Regions from separate parts of the Enterobacter cloacae complex sp. HYC033_NIDB genome, predicted to be linked through region 1. Evidence: predicted binding sites of a transcription regulator. Region 1 holds the regulator's gene; each other region holds the start of a gene.
What was found. Region 1 encodes Fur, which represses iron uptake genes when iron is present. Its sites were predicted from a motif close to ATAATAATGAGAACNACTATCAA; they were not measured.

Region 1 (6,674 bases):
CGCCGTCTTTGTCCAGGTGCATAAAGCGGAAGGTCTGATCGACGTGATCGTTCACGATGGTCAGATCCAGCTTGTAGTGCTCGGCAATGCGTTTCCAGTATTCAATACCGGAGCCGCCCAGTGGATCCACGCCCAGCTTCAGACCGGCTTTCTGGATAGCGGCCATATCGACGATATCCGCCAGCCCTTCCACGAACGGCTGCACCAGATCCTGCTCTTTCACGTGGCCGGAGGCCATGGCTTCATCCAGCGAGATGCGTTTCACACCGTTCAGACCGTTAGCCAGTAACGCGTTGGCACGATCTTCCACCACTTTCGTGACGTTGGTATCCGCCGGGCCACCGTTAGGTGGGTTGTACTTGATGCCGCCATCTTCCGGTGGGTTGTGGGACGGGGTGATCACAATGCCGTCAGCCTGCGCGCCACCTTTTTTGTTGTGTACCAGAATAGCGTTAGAAACCGCTGGCGTTGGCGTAAAACCGTTGTTCTCCTGAATAATCACGTCTACGCCGTTCGCCGCCAGCACTTCCAGCACGGAGATAAAAGCAGGTTCAGACAGGGCGTGGGTATCTTTCCCTACATAGCACGGACCGGTGACGCCATTTTTGGCGCGCTCTTCCGCGATGGCCTGAGCAATGGCCAGAATGTGCGGTTCGTTAAAGCTGTGGCGCGCCGCACTACCGCGGTGGCCAGATGTACCAAACTTCACTGCGTGTTCTGCGTTGCCCACCACCGGCTTCAGCACGTAGTACTGCGCGGTCAGTTGAGCGACGTTAATCAAATCGCGTTGTTGTGCAGGTTGTCCTGCACGGCTGTGATTTGCCATTGCCTGGTCCTTCTGATGCAAGGGTTAAATTGTACCGCAAACCTTTTCGATCAATTCCGCCGGGAACTGCATGGACTGCATGATATGTTCGATCATGCTGCACTTACGGCCCGTATTGGTGTTGGTGATCACCCAGTATGGTGTACCGGGAACGTGTTTGGGTTTGGTTTGGTTGCCATTTTGCAGCAGGGTCTGCTCGTCGCCTGCGAAGTAAACGCGCGTGCGACCGTGCAGCGACTCTGTCGCTTCTGCAAATGCGTTGTTATCCAGTGAGTAAAGTGTAGACAGCACCAGCATAAAGCGGTTAACCGCCTTTTTCTGCTCGGCATATTCATCGGACAGCAGCAGCTCGCGCATCGCTCGCACTTTGTCTTTTGCCGGCATGACGGCAGGTTTTACTTGTGCAACAACGCTCGGCTGAGACACGACATCTTTAGTGACAGGAGTGGGCTGTGAGGCGGCGGAAATTTTGAGCATGCGCCGTAAAATGTCGGACGCGCTCTCCCCAATATGCCGCGTCTGGCTGGCAATATACTGATAGAGTTCGTCATCAACTTCGATTGTTTTCATCTTAATCCAGTGCGATATCTTATCTGAATACAAGTCGTTGAGATTATAAGGTCAAATCCCAACAGCGGATAGCGTCAAACCAGGTTGGCGGCAAAAGTCAGATTAAACTGGATCCTTGCCCCCGGGCGGCAGAATGGTCAACATGATACCCTAACCTGACAAACCTAAAAAAAGAACTTTGCCATGAAATTGAATACCCGAGCGCAAACTGCACAATCGCCGAACAATAATTCTCCCATCGTACTGGTTCACGGCCTGTTTGGTAGCCTGGATAATCTGGGTGTGCTGGCGCGCGATTTAGTGACCGATCACGCGATCCTCCAGGTTGATATGCGCAATCACGGTCTTTCTGGGCGCTCGGAGGAGATGACCTACGCAGCCATGGCGCAGGATCTGCGGGACACCCTCGATGCGAATAATATCCAGAAAGCGACGCTTATCGGGCATTCAATGGGCGGCAAAGCGGTGATGGCGCTCACTGCGCTGGCCCCTGAGCGAATTTCCGGGCTGGTGGTCATCGACGTTGCGCCCGTCAATTACGACGTTCGCCGTCACGATGAGATTTTTGCCGCCATCAATGCGGTCACCGAAGCGGGTGTCGCAACCCGCCAGCAGGCGGCTGCCGTTATGCGTGAGCATCTTGATGAGGAAGGCGTAGTTCAGTTCCTGCTGAAATCGTTTGTTGACGGACAATGGCGCTTTAACGTCCCGGTATTGTGGGATCAGTATTCGCATATTGTGGGCTGGGAAACCGTCCCCGCCTGGCCGCACCCTACCCTTTTTATTCGCGGCGGCAACTCCCCTTACGTCACTGACGCGTACCGTGACACGCTGCTGGCGCAATTCCCGCAAGCTCGCGCTCACGTCATTGCCGGTGCCGGGCACTGGGTACACGCGGAAAAACCGGATGCCGTCCTGCGCGCCATTCGCCGCTATCTTACTGATACAGCGAATTGATTAAAAAGCCAGCGACCGGAAGACGACGGGCTTCCAGTCGTTGGCGTGTGGATTTGGGTGATGTATGATGGCGCGCTTATCGCCCGGGCATTAGCAGGGCGGCGTGTTTCCCCCGAAGTCTCAGAATCATGGCCAAAGAACAAACGGACCGTACGACACTAGATCTGTTCGCGAATGAGCGTCGACCGGGACGACCGAAAACGAATCCGCTTTCGCGCGATGAACAGCTGCGTATCAATAAACGCAACCAGCTTAAACGCGATAAAAATCGTGGGCTTAAGCGTGTCGAACTGAAGCTGAATGCCGATGCCGTCGATGCGCTTAACGAATTAGCTGACGCGCGCAACATCAGCCGCAGCGAACTGATCGAAGAGATGCTGATCGCCCAGCTTGAGACGTTACGCGGCAAGGCGTGAGTCAGAAAATCCCCAATATTACCTTTTTCATGTAGCACAGAGTGCAGTCCTGCGTGATAGCTGTTTCCGCAGGGTTGCCTGTTCTGCTATTATTGCCCTTATCCGTGGACAATTTGCGCCACCATACCATTAAGTTTCAAGAGGTTATTTTACTCATGGCAATCATCGGCATTTTCTTTGGCAGTGATACCGGCAATACTGAAAATATCGCAAAAAACATTCAAAAACAGCTCGGTAAAGACGTTGCTGATGTGCATGACATCGCCAAGAGCAGCAAAGAAGATCTCGAGGGCTATGACATCCTGCTGCTGGGCATCCCGACCTGGTACTACGGTGAAGCACAGTGTGACTGGGACGATTTCTTCCCGACGCTGGAAGAAGTAGACTTCAACGGCAAGCTGGTTGCCCTGTTTGGCTGTGGCGATCAGGAAGACTATGCTGAATATTTCTGTGATGCGCTGGGCACTATTCGCGACATCATTGAGCCACGCGGTGCGGCGATCGTCGGTCACTGGCCAACGGCGGGTTACCATTTCGAAGCGTCCAAAGGTCTGGCAGATGACGATCACTTCGTTGGCCTGGCCATTGATGAAGACCGTCAGCCAGAGCTGACCGCTGAGCGTGTAGAAAAATGGGTTAAGCAGGTTCGTGAAGAGCTGAACCTGGACGATATCCTTAACGCCTGATATCCCTGCGGCGCAACTCCGGTTGCGCCCGTTTTCCAGGTAAAACCGATTAAATTAATTGCTACAAACTTTTAACTTTTTCGCCCAGACCTGTACAATATCCCCCTGGTAAAAAGTGGGTGCCATCGAACAAGTTTGTTGGTGATACCACGTTTTTATAAGCATACTTTGCTTGAGACTTGCAGTTTTCATTTAGCCATGGCAGTTCTATAATGAGACGCATTATCCCAAGTGCATTTTCTGTCACTTCTTCTTTTGAAGTGAATCGTTTAGCAACAGGACAGATTCCGCATGACTGACAACAATACCGCATTAAAGAAAGCTGGCCTGAAAGTAACGCTTCCTCGGTTAAAAATCCTTGAAGTGCTTCAGGGGCCAGACAATCACCATGTCAGTGCGGAAGACCTTTATAAGCGTCTTATCGATATGGGTGAAGAGATTGGGCTGGCAACCGTCTATCGTGTGCTGAACCAGTTTGATGACGCGGGCATTGTTACTCGTCATAATTTCGAAGGCGGTAAATCCGTGTTCGAGCTGACTCAGCAGCATCACCACGATCACCTGATCTGCCTCGACTGTGGCAAGGTCATTGAATTTAGCGATGATTCCATTGAATCACGCCAGCGTGAAATCGCCGCCCGTCATGGCATCCGCCTGACCAACCACAGCCTGTACCTGTACGGTCACTGCGCTGAAGGCGATTGCCGCGAAGACGACCACGCGCACGACGCGAAATAATATCGTGTTCATACTCTGAGCCAGCCGTAAGGTTGGCTTTTTTTTGCCTGAAAAAAGTCCGGTGGCGCTGCGCTTACCGGGCCTACGGGCTGTGACACCGTTGTAGGCCCGGTAAGCGCAGCGCCACCGGGCATAAAGCAACTTATTTATTGTTATTGCGAATCTCGTCCCAGATCTTATCGCAACGCTTCGCCACTTCCTGATCGTTACCGCTTTTCCGCGCCTGGATACAGGCCTGGTAATCCATCACGCGAACATTTTCCTGCGTCGCAAACTGCTCATGCGCTTTCTCTTTTTTCAGCACATTCAGCACGCTCTGGCAGGCTTCAATCTTCTCTGGCGATCCTTGTGCTGTATTGATGCAGGCGCTATACGCCTCCTTCAGACGGAAGTCTTCTTTCTGCGCCTGATCCTGCGCACACGCCACCAGCCCCGATGCCAGCAGCGCAACGATTACCATTTTTTTCATCATATGCAGTCTCCATGCAGGCGGGATTTCGCCCGCCTGCGTGTTCATCAGAAGATTGTGAATGGCGCAATGACCATGAATTTCACGTCACGTTCATCCTGGAAGATGTTGCCGTAACCGCCCGCGTAGCTCGGGATATCGGAGTGGTTGTCATACTGGGTGAAGTGCAGTTTGAACATCGTGCCTTTCGCACGGCCCTCCTGAAGGGTGTAAATCGCATCCAGGCTGTATGAAGACTCTTTCAGACGGTAGTTCGGATCGTAGTAGGCGTCTGGCGTAGCCATATCTGCTGGCTTCGCGTCCCAGGCGTACGCGTAGGACGCACCCACCGCCCAGCCAGGCAGGTTCCAGTTCTTCAGGTCATACATTGCGCCGAAGAAGACCGCCTTTTCGCCGTCGGCGTTGAAGTCAGAGCGGTTATCCCACCAGATATCCAGACGACCATTGGAAGAGGCGTAGGTTGGCGTCATACGTTGCAGGAAGTAGCCCTGCTGCCCTTCTGCCTTGACCCATGTTCCCTCCAGACGTAAATCAACCTGACCTACCTTGTAGCCGAAGGTCAACGCCTGTAACCACGCGGTGCCGTCATAGATATCATTTACGCTGCCATCACTGACTTTGTCGCGCGTACCGTAGAACTGATAGCTGGTGCTCAGCGGGCTACCCGCGATATCAAATTTGTAGCTGGCTTTAGCAAAGTACTGATCGATATAGCCTTCAGCCTGACCAAAAGCAGCTTCCAGCACCAGATCGTTTTTGAAGTCGTACTTCGCCCCCAGCGAGTGGAGATAATCAACTTTGGTTTTTTTATCATTCTGATAGAACTTGTCCATCTCAATGTGCCACGGCGCTTTGTACTCGTTGGTCCACATATAGGAGAAGCTCAACGCCCCCGCATCGCCGTAGTCAAAATTAGCACCGGCTTCCGCACCCTGATAGGTACCTGGCATAAAGCTCCAGTGCGGTGCTAACAGCGTCTGACCGGTTGGCTGGATATAACCTCCACGCGCCCAGACCGGACCATATTTGAATTTTGCAGCCGCTTTATACAGGCTGATTCCGCTTTTATCGCCGGACCAGTCTTCGTCGTAGGCTTTATTGCTGGAGGAGAACGCAATTTCGTTCGGATGGCCGCTGTCGCCATTTTCGGCCATTTCAATTGCGGTGAACGCGGCAATATCGATCCCGAACATATCGGCGGCATATCCCGACTGGAAATCCAGGTTGGCGTTCCAGGTCGAGTGAGAAAGGTTGGTTTTGTATCTATCTTCAGTGACGTCTTTACGGTCACGCTCACGCTGCCAGTAATAAATACCGCCCGTGAGGGTGGAATCTTCAATGAAACCTGCTGCTTTTGCCTCTGGCGCAACCACCAGGCCCGACATTGCTGTCACACCGGCGATAGCCAGCGCCAGCGCACAACGTTTGCCACTGAACGTACGCATATGTTTATCCTCTTTGACGTATAAATTGCTGTTACCAAAGGCAAACAGCGAAAAAATAAAAAAGTAGCGTTGAGAAAAACCTCGTTGACTACAATGGTTAGACTATTTTTCGCGACGCGAATTATCAATCTCTTTCTGTAACGGGAATGTAAGAATATGAGCAACCGCACATATTTCATCGTTTTCTGTTACATTTCATTCATAACTCCAAAAATGCGGGCGTTTGACAGAAAACCTTTTATTTCCATAAACATGCAATCGGTTTCATCGTTTAAACATTTGAGATGTTTATTTTTTAATTGAAATCATTTATGAAAATAATAAATTTTGAATTGTTATTAATTCGCTGCGCAAAGCGGGTTCTCCCTTACTCTGACAATACCCGTTAAAGGATGTGAGATTGCTCGCTTTTTCTAAATTAACCGTCTGTTTTTACTGTTTCTCGTCTTGACGCCGCCAAAAGACCTCATTGATTATGTGGTCAGGTTATACGTATAAGTTGGCGCACATATGGCAAAAAGAATGACGCAACGCGATGTCGCTGCACTGGCGGGAGTTTCTCAGGCG
Region 2 (6,674 bases), 110 kb from region 1:
CATCATCCGCAGACGGTCATCCGGGTAACCGGTATCCAGCGGCAGCCAGGCGGCGCCTGCTTCAACAATCCCGTGCAGCGCCAGGGTCAGGAACACCGAGCGCGGGAGCGCCACCGCCACGCTGTCGCCCGGCTTCACGCCGCGCGCGCGCAGCAGGTTTGCCAGCGCGACCACCTGCTCGCGCAGCTGGCGGTAGTTCAGTTCAGTATGGGCATCCGCCAGCGCGGGGGCGTCCGGCGTTTTGCTCGCCTGCTCCGCCACAAGATCCGCCAGCGTGGTGGACGGCAGCGCCAGCCCGGTATCGTTGATGCGCGCCAGCCGGGCGTATTCCTGCTCTGATACGGTTTCCACGTCGCCACAGCGCAGGTCCGGATTGGCGGCAAACTGCGTCAGCATTGCGTTCAGGCGCGCCGCGTGCCCCTTCAGCGTCGCCTCGTCGTAACGCTGCCCGTTGGCGAGGATCTCAATGCTCAGTCCGCCCTGCTCGTCCGGGAACAGCGCCAGCTCCAGATCGTTCACCGGGCCGGTTGCCAGCGTGTGGGTAATGGCCTCCACGCCGTCGATATTCAGCTGATAATCGAACACCTTGACGTTCAGCACCGGACCAAAAAGGGCTTCGTCGCCTGCGGCACGTCCGCTGTCGCGCACGATCTGCTCGGCGTCGTAACGCTGATGGCGGCGCATCTTTTTCAGCTGGTTCGCCAGGCGCAGCGCCAGTTCCGGCAGGCTCTCCTGCGGGCGAATATTCACCGCCAGCGGCAGGACGTTGAGCACCGGTCCGGTCGCGGTCAGCGCGGCGGAGCCCATGCGGCGCATAAAGATAAACCCGGCGGCGTAGTCCAGCCGTCCGGTCAGGCGGCCCAGCCACAGCGCCACCAGCGCAAGGGCCAGATCGGTACGCTGCGCCTGGCCTGCCTTCTGTGCAAGCTGGCTGAACGCACGGCCGTCCATCGCAATTTTCAGGCGCAGGATATCGGTGGTGGCGGCGCGTCCCGGCAGCGGCGCGGAAGAGAGCGAGACCGGAGAAGGAAGCTGTTTGCGTTGTTCGGCCCAGAAAGCACCGTCGCGCTGATACGCCTCGCTGTCGCGATAGCGCTGATACTCCTCCACCACCTCGGCGAACGGGGTGAACGGCGAGGCCGGCGTGGATTCACCTTTCTGCCACGCAGCGTAAATGGCGGCGATCTGACGGGTAATAGCAGGGAAGCTGAAGCCATCTACCACCAGATGATGATACCGCTGATACCAGTACCAGTGGCTTTCTCCCACCTGGATCAGCTGGTGAAACGCCAGCGGCTGACCGCTGTCGACGCGCAGGTTCTGGTTGAGATCGGCCTCCATCAGCGCCACGGCGGCGTCGTGGGAGTCAACGCGCACGATGGACGGCTCCGGCAGGAGCATGGCCTCATCGATCCACTGCCACACCTCACCGTTATCTTCGGCAAAACGCATCCGCAGGGTGTCGGCCTGCATCATGCCTTCAGCGATGGCTTTTGCCAGCAATGGCGCATCGATAGCGCCTTTCAGCTCGGTGTAGTGCGCGACGCTCCAGGCGTTTGGCAGGGAGGAAAGCTGCTCTGCCATCCAGATCCCCGGCTGGGCGGCGACAAGAGGGAGACGGTTCATGCGCGCTTCCCCGCAAAACATGACGGCTCAAGCGTCTGCCACTGTTCCGCCAGCCACTGCTGGCACGCCTCCTGAGATTGCGGTTCGCAGACCACGCGCCAGCCCGCGGGCAACTCGCACTGCTGCGGCCACAGGCTGTACTGCCCCTGGTCATTTTGCAAAATGGCGAACTGTCCCTGCGGATTATCGAAAGGATTGCTGAATTCCATACAGACTCCGTTATTGAATAAGCGGCTGCCAGAGGGTCATCAGCCCCTGCGTCAGCCCACCGCGCCAGCAAAGCGCATCGTGTCCGCCGTCAACCTGACGCCAGAAAACCGGTTGCTGAGTGTATAGTTCGGCGAGGATCGCCTGGTTTGCGCGCAAAATAAGCGGCTCGTTGCGCCCGGCCTCAAGGACGATGCGCAGCCCGCGAGCGGTTTTGTCACCCGCTTTGAGTTGTTCGATGAGCAGCCCGTCCTGCTGCGCGCCGCGGTGCGGCCACCAGTAGGATCCGGACTGGCTGAGGATGCAGCCAAAACGCTGCGGCCAGTTGAGGCCCGCATAGAGGGAAGAGAGCCCGCCGAAGCTCTGACCCGCCACCACGGTATGGTCGGCGCGGTCGCTGAACGGGGCCATGCTTTTCACCTGCGGGAGAAGTTCGTCCTGCACCGCCAGCCAAAAATCAGGGTTACACGGCAGCTCGCGGCTGCGGTGTGCGGTGTCAATCACGTCGATTAAGACATAGACCGCAGGCGGTAGTTTGCCTTCATGGGTGAGCGACGCCAGCGCAGGCCAGACGGGCATGCTTTCGGCCCAGAACTGCCCGTCGAGCAGCACCGCCAGCGGGCGCTCGGGGCTTTCATCCCCGGTGGTAAAAATCCACACGCGGCGACGGTTCTTCAGACGCGCGCTGTGCCACTCAATGCAGACAGGCTTTTTGTAAGGGGTATCGGGATGGTTCCAGCCGGGCTGTACGGGCGCCTCCGGCATCTCCAGCGCCGAGACGGCGTGCCCGCGCCCGCCGCGCCAGCTCTGGGCATTCAGCGGGTCGGACACCGCGTGCGGCAACAGTTTGCGCCAGCCTTCGCGCAGCGCCATGCGGTCCGGCTGATCGCCTTCAAACACTGCGCTGGCAAAATCGTTTTCATTGTCGGAGGGGATAAAACAGTAGCTGCCGCGCCATTCGGGGTTGAACTCGCCCTGCCACTGCCAGACGTCGGTATCCGGGATACGTTCAAGGGACTGCGGACGGGCATTTTGATGGTGATCGGTCACACCGGTGACGTAGAGCCAGACGCGTTTAACCGTCGACGTTTTCTGCGTTCCCGCCGGGTCCCGCCACCAGAATGTCACGCGATAGTTTTCCTGATGACGTTCCCGTTCCGGCCCGTCTTTCGCCTGCCACCACGCTTCACTTCCGGTTGTTAACGCCGTCACCCTTATAACCCCATGTTTAACAGTCTTTTTTGTTTCAGAGCAAATTTTATTGATAATATTATTGATAACTATTTGCATTTGCAATAGCGTAATGCCCGCGCTGTGGGAAGCGCGCTCATTAAATAACCATAAAAGCGGGACGTACAATGAATAAGAAGATTCACTCTCTGGCCTTGCTGGTCAATTTAGGGATTTATGGTGTCGCGCTGCCCGTCATGGCAGACGACAACACCGCCTCCGCGCAGCATGAAGACACCATGGTGATCACCGCCGCCGAGCAGAATTTGCAGGCGCCGGGCGTGTCGACCATCACCGCCGACGAGATCCGCAAAAACCCGCCCGCGCGCGACGTGGCGGAAATCATCCGCACCATGCCGGGCGTTAACCTGACCGGCAACTCCACCAGCGGCCAGCGCGGGAATAACCGTCAGATTGACATTCGCGGCATGGGCCCGGAAAACACCCTGATCCTGATCGACGGCAAGCCGGTCACCAGCCGCAACTCCATCCGTCTGGGCTGGCGCGGCGAGCGTGATACCCGCGGCGATACCGGCTGGGTCCCGCCGGAGATGATCGAGCGCATCGAAGTGATCCGTGGCCCGGCTGCTGCCCGCTACGGTAACGGTGCGGCGGGCGGCGTGGTGAACATCATCACCAAAAAATTTGACGACCAGTGGCACGGCTCCTGGAACACCTACCTGAATGCGCCAGAGCATAAAGACGAAGGTTCCACCAAACGCACTAACTTCAGCCTGAGCGGCCCGCTGGGCGGGGATTTCAGCTTCCGCATGTACGGTAACCTGGATAAAACCCAGGCCGACGCCTGGGACATTAACCAGGGCCATCAGTCTGACCGTACCGGCGCATATGCCGACACGCTGCCGGCAGGCCGTGAAGGGGTCGAGAATAAAGACATCAACGGCGTGGTGCGCTGGGATTTTGCGCCTATGCAGTCCCTGGAGTTTGAGGCGGGATACAGCCGCCAGAACAACCTTTACGCGGGCGATACCCAGAATACCAACAACGACAACAGCTCAAGCGGGCTGGTGAAGAAGAACTACGGTAAAGAGACTAACCGTATCTATCGTCAGAACTTCGCCGTGACCTGGAACGGCGGCTGGGATAACGGCATTACCACCAGCAACTGGGCGCAGTACGAGCACACCCGCAACTCGCGTCTGGGCGAAGGCCTGGCGGGCGGTCTGGAAGGCCTGTTCAACAGCAATAAATTCACCGATACCGACCTGGCCGACGTGATGCTGCACAGCGAAATCAACCTGCCGATTGATTTCATTGTGAACCAGAACCTGACGCTCGGCACCGAGTGGAACCAGCAGCGCATGAAGGACTCGACCTCCTTCACGCAAACCCAGCAGGGCGGCACCATTCCGGGCATGAGCGAAGACCGTAGCCCGTACACTTCAGCGGAGATCTTCTCCCTGTTTGCCGAAAACAACATGGAGCTGACCGACAGCACCATGCTGACCCCTGCCCTGCGCTTCGACCACCACACCATTGTGGGTAATAACTGGAGCCCGTCCCTGAACCTGTCGCAGGGTCTGGGGGATGACTTCACCCTGAAGATGGGCATCGCGCGCGCCTATAAAGCGCCAAGCCTGTATCAGACCAACCCGAACTACCTGCTGTATAGTAAAGGCCAGGGCTGCTACGCCAGTTCCGACGGCGTGGGCTGCTACATGATGGGTAACGACGACCTGAAAGCGGAAACCAGTATCAACAAAGAGATTGGCCTGGAGTGGAAACGCGACGGCTGGCTGGCGGGCGTGACCTGGTTCCGCAACGACTACCGCAACAAGATTGAAGCGGGCTACGCGCCGATTGGCCAGACGTCCACCGGCAAAGTCACCACCGATATCTACCAGTGGGAAAACGTGCCGAAGGCGGTAGTGGAAGGTCTGGAAGGCTCCCTGAACGTGCCGGTCAGCGACACCATCAACTGGACCAACAACATCACCTACATGCTGCAAAGCAAGAACAAGGAGACCGGCGATCGTCTGTCGATCATCCCGGAGTACACGCTGAACTCCACCCTGAGCTGGCAGGTACGTCAGGATGTGTCATTGCAGTCGACCTTCACCTGGTACGGCAAGCAGCAGCCGAAGAAGTACAACTACAAAGGTCAGCCGGTGACCGGGTCTGAGAAAGACGAAGTCAGCCCGTACAGCATCGTTGGCCTGAGCGCGACCTGGGACGTGACCAAAAACGTCAGCCTGACCGGCGGCGTGGACAACGTCTTCGACAAGCGCCAGTGGCGCGCAGGTAACGCCCAGACCACGGGTAATACCACGACGGGTGCGTATATGTACGGTGCGGGTGCGTATACGTATAATGAACCGGGCCGTACCTGGTATATGAGCGTGAATACGAGGTTCTGATATAGGCAATGACTTCCCCCTCTCCCTGTGGGAGAGGGCCGGGGTGAGGGCATCAGGCCGCACAATACTGAAGGGAAAAACCATGCACACCACCCACAGCACATTTTCTCTCGCCGGCCACACCCTCCACCGCATCACTTTCGACCCCGCCACCTTTACCGACGCCGATCTCCTCTGGCTCCCCCATCACGCGCAGCTTGCTGACGCCGGACGCAAACGCAAGGCCGACCACCTGGCAGGCCGCATCGCCGCCGCGCACGCCTTACCTGACCACACCATGCCCGCCATCGGCCCCAGCGGGGAACCGCTCTGGCCGCAAGGTATTTCCGGCAGCATCACCCACAGCGGCACGCAGGCGATAGCCGTCGTCACGCAATACCCGGCGCTTATCGGCATCGATTGTGAAACGATCCTCTTCGAAAACGAAGCCAGGGAAATCAAAGACGGCATTATTGATACGCAGGAAGAACCTGTGCTTTCCCGCCAGGGATACCCGTTCGCCCTCGCCCTGACGCTGGTCTTCAGCGCCAAAGAGAGCCTGTTTAAGGCCCTCTTTCCGCAGGTACAGGCCTGGATGGGTTTTGACAGCGCCCGCGTTACCAGGCTCGACGACAAGACGCTCACGCTGGCGTTGACCCGTCAACTGGCAGGCTTTGAAGAAGGCACCGCCTTCCGCCTGCACTGGCAGCAGCACGGCGAACAGGTCATCACCCTGCTGTCACACGCTCCTGGCGACGAGCCTTCACGCTGGTCACCACAAACGTCACGATAAACACCATCGCGAACAGGACCACAATGGTCGGCGCAGGCGCGCTGTCGAGATAAAACGAGGCATAAACGCCGCTTACCGACACCAGCGCTGAAACGGCGACCGCCACCAGCAGCGCCATGTGAAAGCGTCGGGTAATCAGCACCGCCACGGCGCCGGGCGCAATCAGCAGGGAAATCGACAGAATGATCCCCACCGCTTTCAGCGTCGCAACGATGGTCAGCGAAACCATGCACAGTAAGCCGTAGTGCAGCCAGCGGGTGCGTAAGCCACTCGCCTGCGCCTGCTGATAGTCAAAGCAGAACAGCAGAAAATCGCGCCACTTCAGGCCAATCACCAGCGCAATCAGCCCCGCGACGAGACCGCTTTGCAGAATGTCCATCCCGTTAATACCCAGCATATCGCCGAACAGAATGTGGTCGAGATGCACCTCAGGTTTGACGGCGATATAGAGGATCAGCCCG
Region 3 (6,674 bases), 660 kb from region 1:
CGCCATCGGGCAGCGCTTCCGTCAGCTCAGCCGCAAAGGCGTAAATAATCATCTTTTGCGCGGCCTGCTGGTCTATCCCGCGCGAGCGCAGGTAGAACATCTGCTCATCGTCAATACGCCCGACCGTCGCGCCGTGGCTGCATTTCACGTCGTCCGCATAGATTTCCAGCTGTGGTTTGGTGTCCACCTCTGCCAGACGTCCCAGCAAGAGGTTGTTGTTGGTCATCTGCCCGTCAGTTTTGATGGCGTGCTGCGCCACGTTGATCAGGCCGTTAAACACCGCACGTCCTTTGTCGCTGACGATGGTTTTGTGCAGCTGACGGCTGTTGCAGTAGCCTTTGTTATGCTCAAGCCAGGTGCGCGTGTCGCACACTTCTGACTTCACCGGCATCGCCAGGCTGTTAATACGCAGCGTAGTGTTTTCACCGTTCAGCTGGGTGCTGGTATTGTGGCGCAGCACCGCGCCGCCAAGCAGGAAGCTGTGGCTGTACGCCGCGGCATCCTGGCCCAGCAGAATATCGTTGTGGGCGAAGTGGTGACTGAGCGGATTCTCAAACGCCAGCTTGATGTGGTGCAGCTGGGCATTGGCCGCCACGTTCATCGTCAGACGCGAACCGGTAAAATGACGGGTGTCGTTAAGGCTGACGTAATGCTCGATCACCGTCGCCTCCGCCCCTTCTGCCGGCTCAAGATGGTGGCGATAGTGGGCGGTGTTAATCTCATCACCCTCAACGCCCTGGGTGATATGCATCAGCAGCAGCGGTTTCGCCGGGCGCTGGTTACGCTTAACGCGAATATGGGTGACAGATTGCGACAGGCTCTCTGTCAGGTGCAGGAAGACTTCAGGCTGAACGGGCGCGTTCAGCGACTGACGTTCATCGTTAATGACGATATCGAACCCGCTCTCCTGCACGCTGTCGCTCAGCTCCGCACGGAACAGACCGTCGACAAACACCAGACGCACGGCATCCACGGTCAGCGCCAGCATGTCGCGCTGATCGGGGCTGACCTGCGCCAGACGGGTGACAAACTCGCCGTTCAGCAGGCCATCCAGCGGGGTATATTTCCAGTTCTCATGTTTACGCGTCGGTAAACCGAGACGCAGCATCTGCTGGAGATGGTGCTGAGCCTGTTCAGAGCGCGCTCCACCCTGCGCTTCAAACAGCCGGTGCCACTGCTGAAGTGCATTACTGCTGTTCGGTAAGCCAGCCATAACCCTGCTCCTCCAGTTGTTTAACCAGCGTAAAGTCACCGGATTTCACAATGCGTCCCTGGTAAAGCACGTGGACATAGTCCGGTTTGATGTAGTCCAGAATTCGCTGATAGTGAGTCACGATGATAAATGAGCGGTTGCCGTCACGCAGGGAGTTCACCCCGTCGGCAACGATCTTCAGGGCATCGATATCCAGCCCTGAATCGGTCTCATCGAGAATGCACAGCGCCGGTTCCAGAACCGCCATTTGCAGAATATCGTTACGTTTCTTCTCACCGCCGGAGAAACCCACGTTTACCGAGCGGGTCAGCAGATCTTCCGGCATTTTCAGCAGCTTGATCTTCTCTTCCATCAGATCCTGGAAGTCAAAGCGATCCAGCGCCTCAAGGCCGCGATACTTGCGCACCGCGTTCAGCGCGGTTTGCAGGAAGAACTGGTTGCTGACGCCCGGAATTTCCACCGGATACTGGAAGGCCATAAAGATGCCCTCGCCGGCACGCTCTTCCGGCGACATCTCCAGCAGATCTTTGCCGTTAAACTCAACGGAGCCGCTGGTAACTTCATAATCTTCGCGTCCTGCCAGCGTCGCTGAAAGCGTACTTTTCCCGGAGCCGTTTGGCCCCATGATGGCGTGAACTTCACCCGGTTTGACGTCAAAATTGAGGCCACGCAGGATCTCTTTCTCTTCCACGCTAACCTGTAAATCTTTAATGCTTAACATGTGCTTTCCTTAACCGACGCTGTGTTCAAGACTAATGGCGAGGAGTTTCTGGGCTTCAACGGCAAATTCCAGCGGCAGTTCAGAGAACACGTCCTTACAGAAGCCGTTAACGATCATTGAAATCGCATCTTCTTCACTGATCCCGCGTTGCAGGCAGTAGAAAAGCTGATCTTCACCAATACGTGACGTAGTTGCCTCATGCTCAAGCTGGGCGCTGTTATTGCGGCATTCGACATACGGGAAGGTATGCGCCCCGCAGTCCGCGCCAATCAGCATGGAGTCACACTGGGTGAAGTTACGCGCGTTGGTAGCCGTCGGCATGATTTTCACCAGCCCGCGATAGCTGTTCTGGCTGTGACCGGCAGAGATCCCTTTGGAGATGATGGTCGATTTGGTGTTTTTACCGATGTGGATCATCTTGGTGCCGGTATCGGCCTGCTGATGACCGCTGGTCAGCGCCACGGAGTAAAACTCACCGATGGAGTTGTCGCCGCGCAGAATACAGCTCGGGTATTTCCAGGTAATGGCGGAGCCGGTTTCTGACTGCGTCCAGGACATTTTGCTGTTTTCGCCTTCGCACAGCGCACGCTTGGTGACGAAGTTCAGAATACCACCGGTGTTGCCGTCGCCCGGGAACCAGTTCTGTACCGTAGAGTACTTCACTTCCGCATCTTTATGGATGATCACCTCCACCACTGCCGCGTGCAGCTGGTAGCTGTCGCGCACCGGCGCCGAACAGCCTTCGATATAGCTGACGTAGCTGCCTTCATCGGCCACCAGGATGGTGCGTTCAAACTGGCCGGTTTTTTCCGCATTGATGCGGAAATAGGTCGAGAGCTCCATCGGGCAGCGCACGCCTTTCGGCACGTAGATAAAGGTACCGTCTGACGCCACCGCCGCATTCAGTGCCGCGAAGAAGTTATCGTTACTCGGCACCACGGTACCAATGTACTTTTTCACCAGCTCCGGGTGATCGTGAATGGCTTCACCAAAGGAACAGAAAATGATCCCCTGCTCCGCCAGTTTTTCACGGTAGGTGGTTGCCACCGAGACGGAGTCAAATATGGCGTCTACCGCCACCTCTTTGCCTTCGCGCACGGGCACGCCGAGCTGATTAAACGCTTCTTCAACTTCTTTGCTCAGGAAGCTGTTCTCCGCGCCGGTTTGCTGAACAGCACCAGGTTGCGAGGCGCAGGTGTCATCACAGCTGCCGCAGGAGGGCGCAGAGTAGTAACTGTAATCCTGATAGTTCAGCTTATCGTAATGCGCTTTCAGCCAGTGGGGTTCTTCCATCTCCAGCCACGCGCGGAATGCGCTCAGGCGAAACTCCAGCATCCACTCCGGCTCGTTACGTTTCGCCGAAATGGCGCGCACGACCTCTTCGTTGATGCCTTTCGCCAGCTCATCGGTTTGCAGCTGCGTAAAGAAACCCTCTTTATAGTTGAGGTGTCCGCCGCTCCAGGTGTTTACATCACTCGTTGCTTCAGTATTACGAGACATAGTACCGCCTATACCCCAAAGCTTTCGCCGCAGCCGCATTCGTTCTGGGCTTTCGGGTTATGAAATTTGAATAACTGGTTTAAACCTTCCCGAACGTAGTCGACTTCGGTTCCATCGATAAACGGCATCGCCTGTAGCGCGACGTATAACTTTGCACCGTCGGTTTCAAAGACCAGATCGTCCTTTTCAGGTTCGGTTACGGTATCCAGCACGTAGCCAAATCCCGCGCAGCCAGTCTGCTTAACGCCTAAGCGTACGCCGAGGATGTCGGGATTTTTTGCCACCAGCTCATGAATATGCGCCGCCGCCGCGGGCGTCAGCGTTAAGCCACGCCAGGCAAAATCGGCCGGATTGAAGGTTTCTGAATGCAGTTCCATAGGTCCACCTCATCTGATAAGCCACCAGGGCATAACACCATGTTAGTGATAACGATTATCACTTCAACCCCCTGCGAGCAGGGGCTTTGGGCTAAACCGCCCTTTTTGGCTACTTTCATTAAGCATAGACCCTGTGACGGGATGCGGATGGGATGGTTAGATTTGTTCAATGTATTGATAAATAATGCATTTCATAAGAAAGGCGGTAAGGTGACGGGCAATGATAAAAATTGTATTGGAAATACCTATTTTTGAGATAGCTATCTTCCAATAAGAAAGCTGACTCGAAAAGACAAAAAGGCCCTGACGGACCCCTTAACATCAGTGATGGAACGAAACGGCGAAACCCTGTTCACGCCAGTGGTCGAGCTGCTCCTGCTGACGAGGCGTAGGCGCTTTACCGGTCCAGACGAAGATTTTTTGCCCGGGGAAGAGTTCAGGACGTGGAGAATCAATCGGCTCAGCCAGCACGTCGATATGCCAGCCTTTGTAGGCAAGACGGGCCGCTTCCAGCCACAAATGCGTACGGTCGTCGCACTCCCACCCAATAAGCAGCGCATCCTTACCTGCTTTTTTTCGCGACTCACCCAGGCTTGCAACGGCAAACTCAATCAGGACACCGTCCAGCAGGCTCGCCATGTGACGCACCGTATTCTGGTCCTGGTTCATTCGCTGCCGCACAGGGGTGATGATGTTATCTATCAGAACATCCATCGCATGGTCACGGCGGAACTCGCCGATTTTGGCGCGCAGTTTTGCCGGACTGGCATAGCGCAGAACGGTTAACATCTCTTCCTGAAAAGATGCCCAGTTCCCCTGAGTCATTACTTCTGTATTTTCAAGAAGCGCTTTTACTTTACCGACCGAAACACCCGTTTTCATCAGGCGTTTGATCTCTTCGATACGCAGGATATCTTCATCGTCAAACTGACGATGACCCCCTTCGCTTCGCTGCGGCTTCAACAATCCATAACGGCGCTGCCAGGCACGCAGCGTAACGGGGTTGATACCGCATCGTTCGGCCACTTCGCCGATACTGTAATAGGCCATTAACTCCCTCACGCACAATACTTCCATACCTAACCAAACCAACCTTATCAGATTGTACAAATCATTTGTATAACTAACTCCTCGTTCTGAGACAAGTGAATGGCTCAACGAACCACTCACTCGTTAATGTATTGTTGTATAAATTTAGCCGTACGTACAGGTCACTTTTAAGAGTTACGTACAGGTTTTTATAAATCGTACTTTTTCTCGGGCCAGGCAATCGCCGGTATGCCCCCCAGGCGCGGGCTGGCGAAAAGGTGCCCCTGGAACTGAGAAATCCCGGCAGATTCCAGCCACATCCACTCTTCAGCCAACTCTACGCCTACCGCACAGAACAGAATTTCCAGGGACGCGCAGCATTTAATAATTGACTGAATGATCGCCTGACGCGGGCCGCTCTTGTGCACGTTGGCAATCAAATCACGGTTGATCTTGATTCTGTCCGGCTGAAACTGGGCCAGCAGTTGCAGACCGGCGAATCCCGCGCCAAAGTGATCGATGGCCACGCTGATCCCGGCGCTTTTAAGCTGTCTGACCGCGCTGGTGAACTCTTCGAAGCGCGAGATCGCCTCGCTCTCGGTGAACTCGACCACAATTTGCTCCGGCACAAAACCGTTCGCCTCAATTGCCGTCAGTAAAAAATCGACGGCGCCAGGAACATTGACCAGCGTCATCGGCAGCAGATTAATGGACAACGTTTGAGTCTGTAGGCCCAGCGCGCTGGCCATCGACAAAGCCACCTGTTTACTCTTCAGATCCGATTCGTACAGCGCCTCACGCGACAGGTTGGCAAAATAGCTTTCCGGGGACTCACCGGACGGCGTGCGGATCAGGGCTTCCCAGGAAACTACCTGCTGCATAAACGGATCGACGATAGGTTGAAATGCGAAACTACAGTCCGCGCCCTTTGCCACTACTGTCGGCTGGGAGGATAACGGCGTGTTTTCGGTGACAAACTCCCAGGCGTCAGCCGGAGGCAGCTCAAAGTAGTTGGCTTTTTCAGTGGCCTCAACGAAGGTGCGGAAAAATTGCAGGGCGCGATCGTTATAGGTCAGCTGATAGCGGGTTGTGCCTTTATCAAGAACCTGTTGCAGCACTTCGTCGGTATCGTACTGACGAAGGTCAAAGAGCTCCATACCCACGTTGCCAAAACGTCTTGAAGGCCCGTGATCGCTTAACAATTCGACCACGTTGTGATGCCGTGGGTCACGGCAGATGAGCTCATAGATCTCCTTAACGTTATCAGCGGGCCCTTCAAGTAACTGAAAAAAGTGTGTGCCGTTAAACAGCAAAATCCCCGTCACATCGAACTGGCGATTTCTACAATTTGCAGCAGCGACCATGTCTTCCAGCGCTTTCACTGGAACGTCCTCGCAGATATGACTGCGGTAAATGATGGTTGTGAGCATGCTAATCCTGAAGATTGAAGGGGTGACCACGAAAACACGTGGGGAAAACTCTGTTATAGCACATTAATTGCCCAACAAATAATTTACATCTCAACGATTTACATGGCTTTTTTGCGTCATTTACGGGCTTGTACAACTCTGCGACGCCGCTTCGGATTGTACAATATATCTTGTGAATCCCGCAGTAAATCGTATAAGAATAAGCGTCTGATAAATAATGATTTTATAAAATATATTATAAAATATTTAAAAAATTGTACATTTTAAATGTACAGATTTGAAAATTATGTATACCTTAAATGTAACGTTACTGATTACGAAAATTTACAGGAGCGAAACATGCAGCAGAACGGACACCTCGCAGACTCGGCAACAGCGATTGCGCAGTATTTCGAAAAAGCCGC

Region 2: a site for Fur is predicted at 3,101-3,123, ahead of O1721_RS09950 (TonB-dependent siderophore receptor). Genes of this name have one in related genera too.
Region 3: a site for Fur is predicted at 3,851-3,873, ahead of sufA (Fe-S cluster assembly scaffold SufA). Genes of this name have one in related genera too.

Annotation. Positions count from the first base shown of each region.
Region 1 covers NZ_CP115123.1:2,183,434-2,190,107, reverse strand. Annotated here, with positions in the region: gene pgm (phosphoglucomutase (alpha-D-glucose-1,6-bisphosphate-dependent)) at 1-826, opposite strand, end outside; gene seqA (replication initiation negative regulator SeqA) at 851-1,396, opposite strand; gene ybfF (esterase) at 1,580-2,353, shown strand; gene ybfE (LexA regulated protein) at 2,482-2,769, shown strand; gene fldA (flavodoxin FldA) at 2,925-3,455, shown strand; gene fur (ferric iron uptake transcriptional regulator) at 3,747-4,193, shown strand; gene chiQ (ChiQ/YbfN family lipoprotein) at 4,336-4,662, opposite strand; gene chiP (chitoporin ChiP) at 4,710-6,107, opposite strand; gene O1721_RS10455 (LacI family DNA-binding transcriptional regulator) at 6,618-6,674, shown strand, end outside.
Region 2 covers NZ_CP115123.1:2,076,832-2,083,505, reverse strand. Annotated here, with positions in the region: gene entF (enterobactin non-ribosomal peptide synthetase EntF) at 1-1,626, opposite strand, end outside; gene O1721_RS09960 (MbtH family protein) at 1,623-1,835, opposite strand; gene fes (enterochelin esterase) at 1,846-3,045, opposite strand; gene O1721_RS09950 (TonB-dependent siderophore receptor) at 3,192-5,441, shown strand; gene entD (enterobactin synthase subunit EntD) at 5,524-6,213, shown strand; gene O1721_RS09940 (metal ABC transporter permease) at 6,149-6,674, opposite strand, start outside.
Region 3 covers NZ_CP115123.1:2,842,366-2,849,039, reverse strand. Annotated here, with positions in the region: gene sufD (Fe-S cluster assembly protein SufD) at 1-1,213, opposite strand, end outside; gene sufC (Fe-S cluster assembly ATPase SufC) at 1,188-1,934, opposite strand; gene sufB (Fe-S cluster assembly protein SufB) at 1,944-3,434, opposite strand; gene sufA (Fe-S cluster assembly scaffold SufA) at 3,443-3,811, opposite strand; gene O1721_RS13695 (MerR family transcriptional regulator) at 4,133-4,861, opposite strand; gene O1721_RS13690 (diguanylate phosphodiesterase) at 5,050-6,270, opposite strand; gene ycgZ (regulatory protein YcgZ) at 6,610-6,674, shown strand, end outside.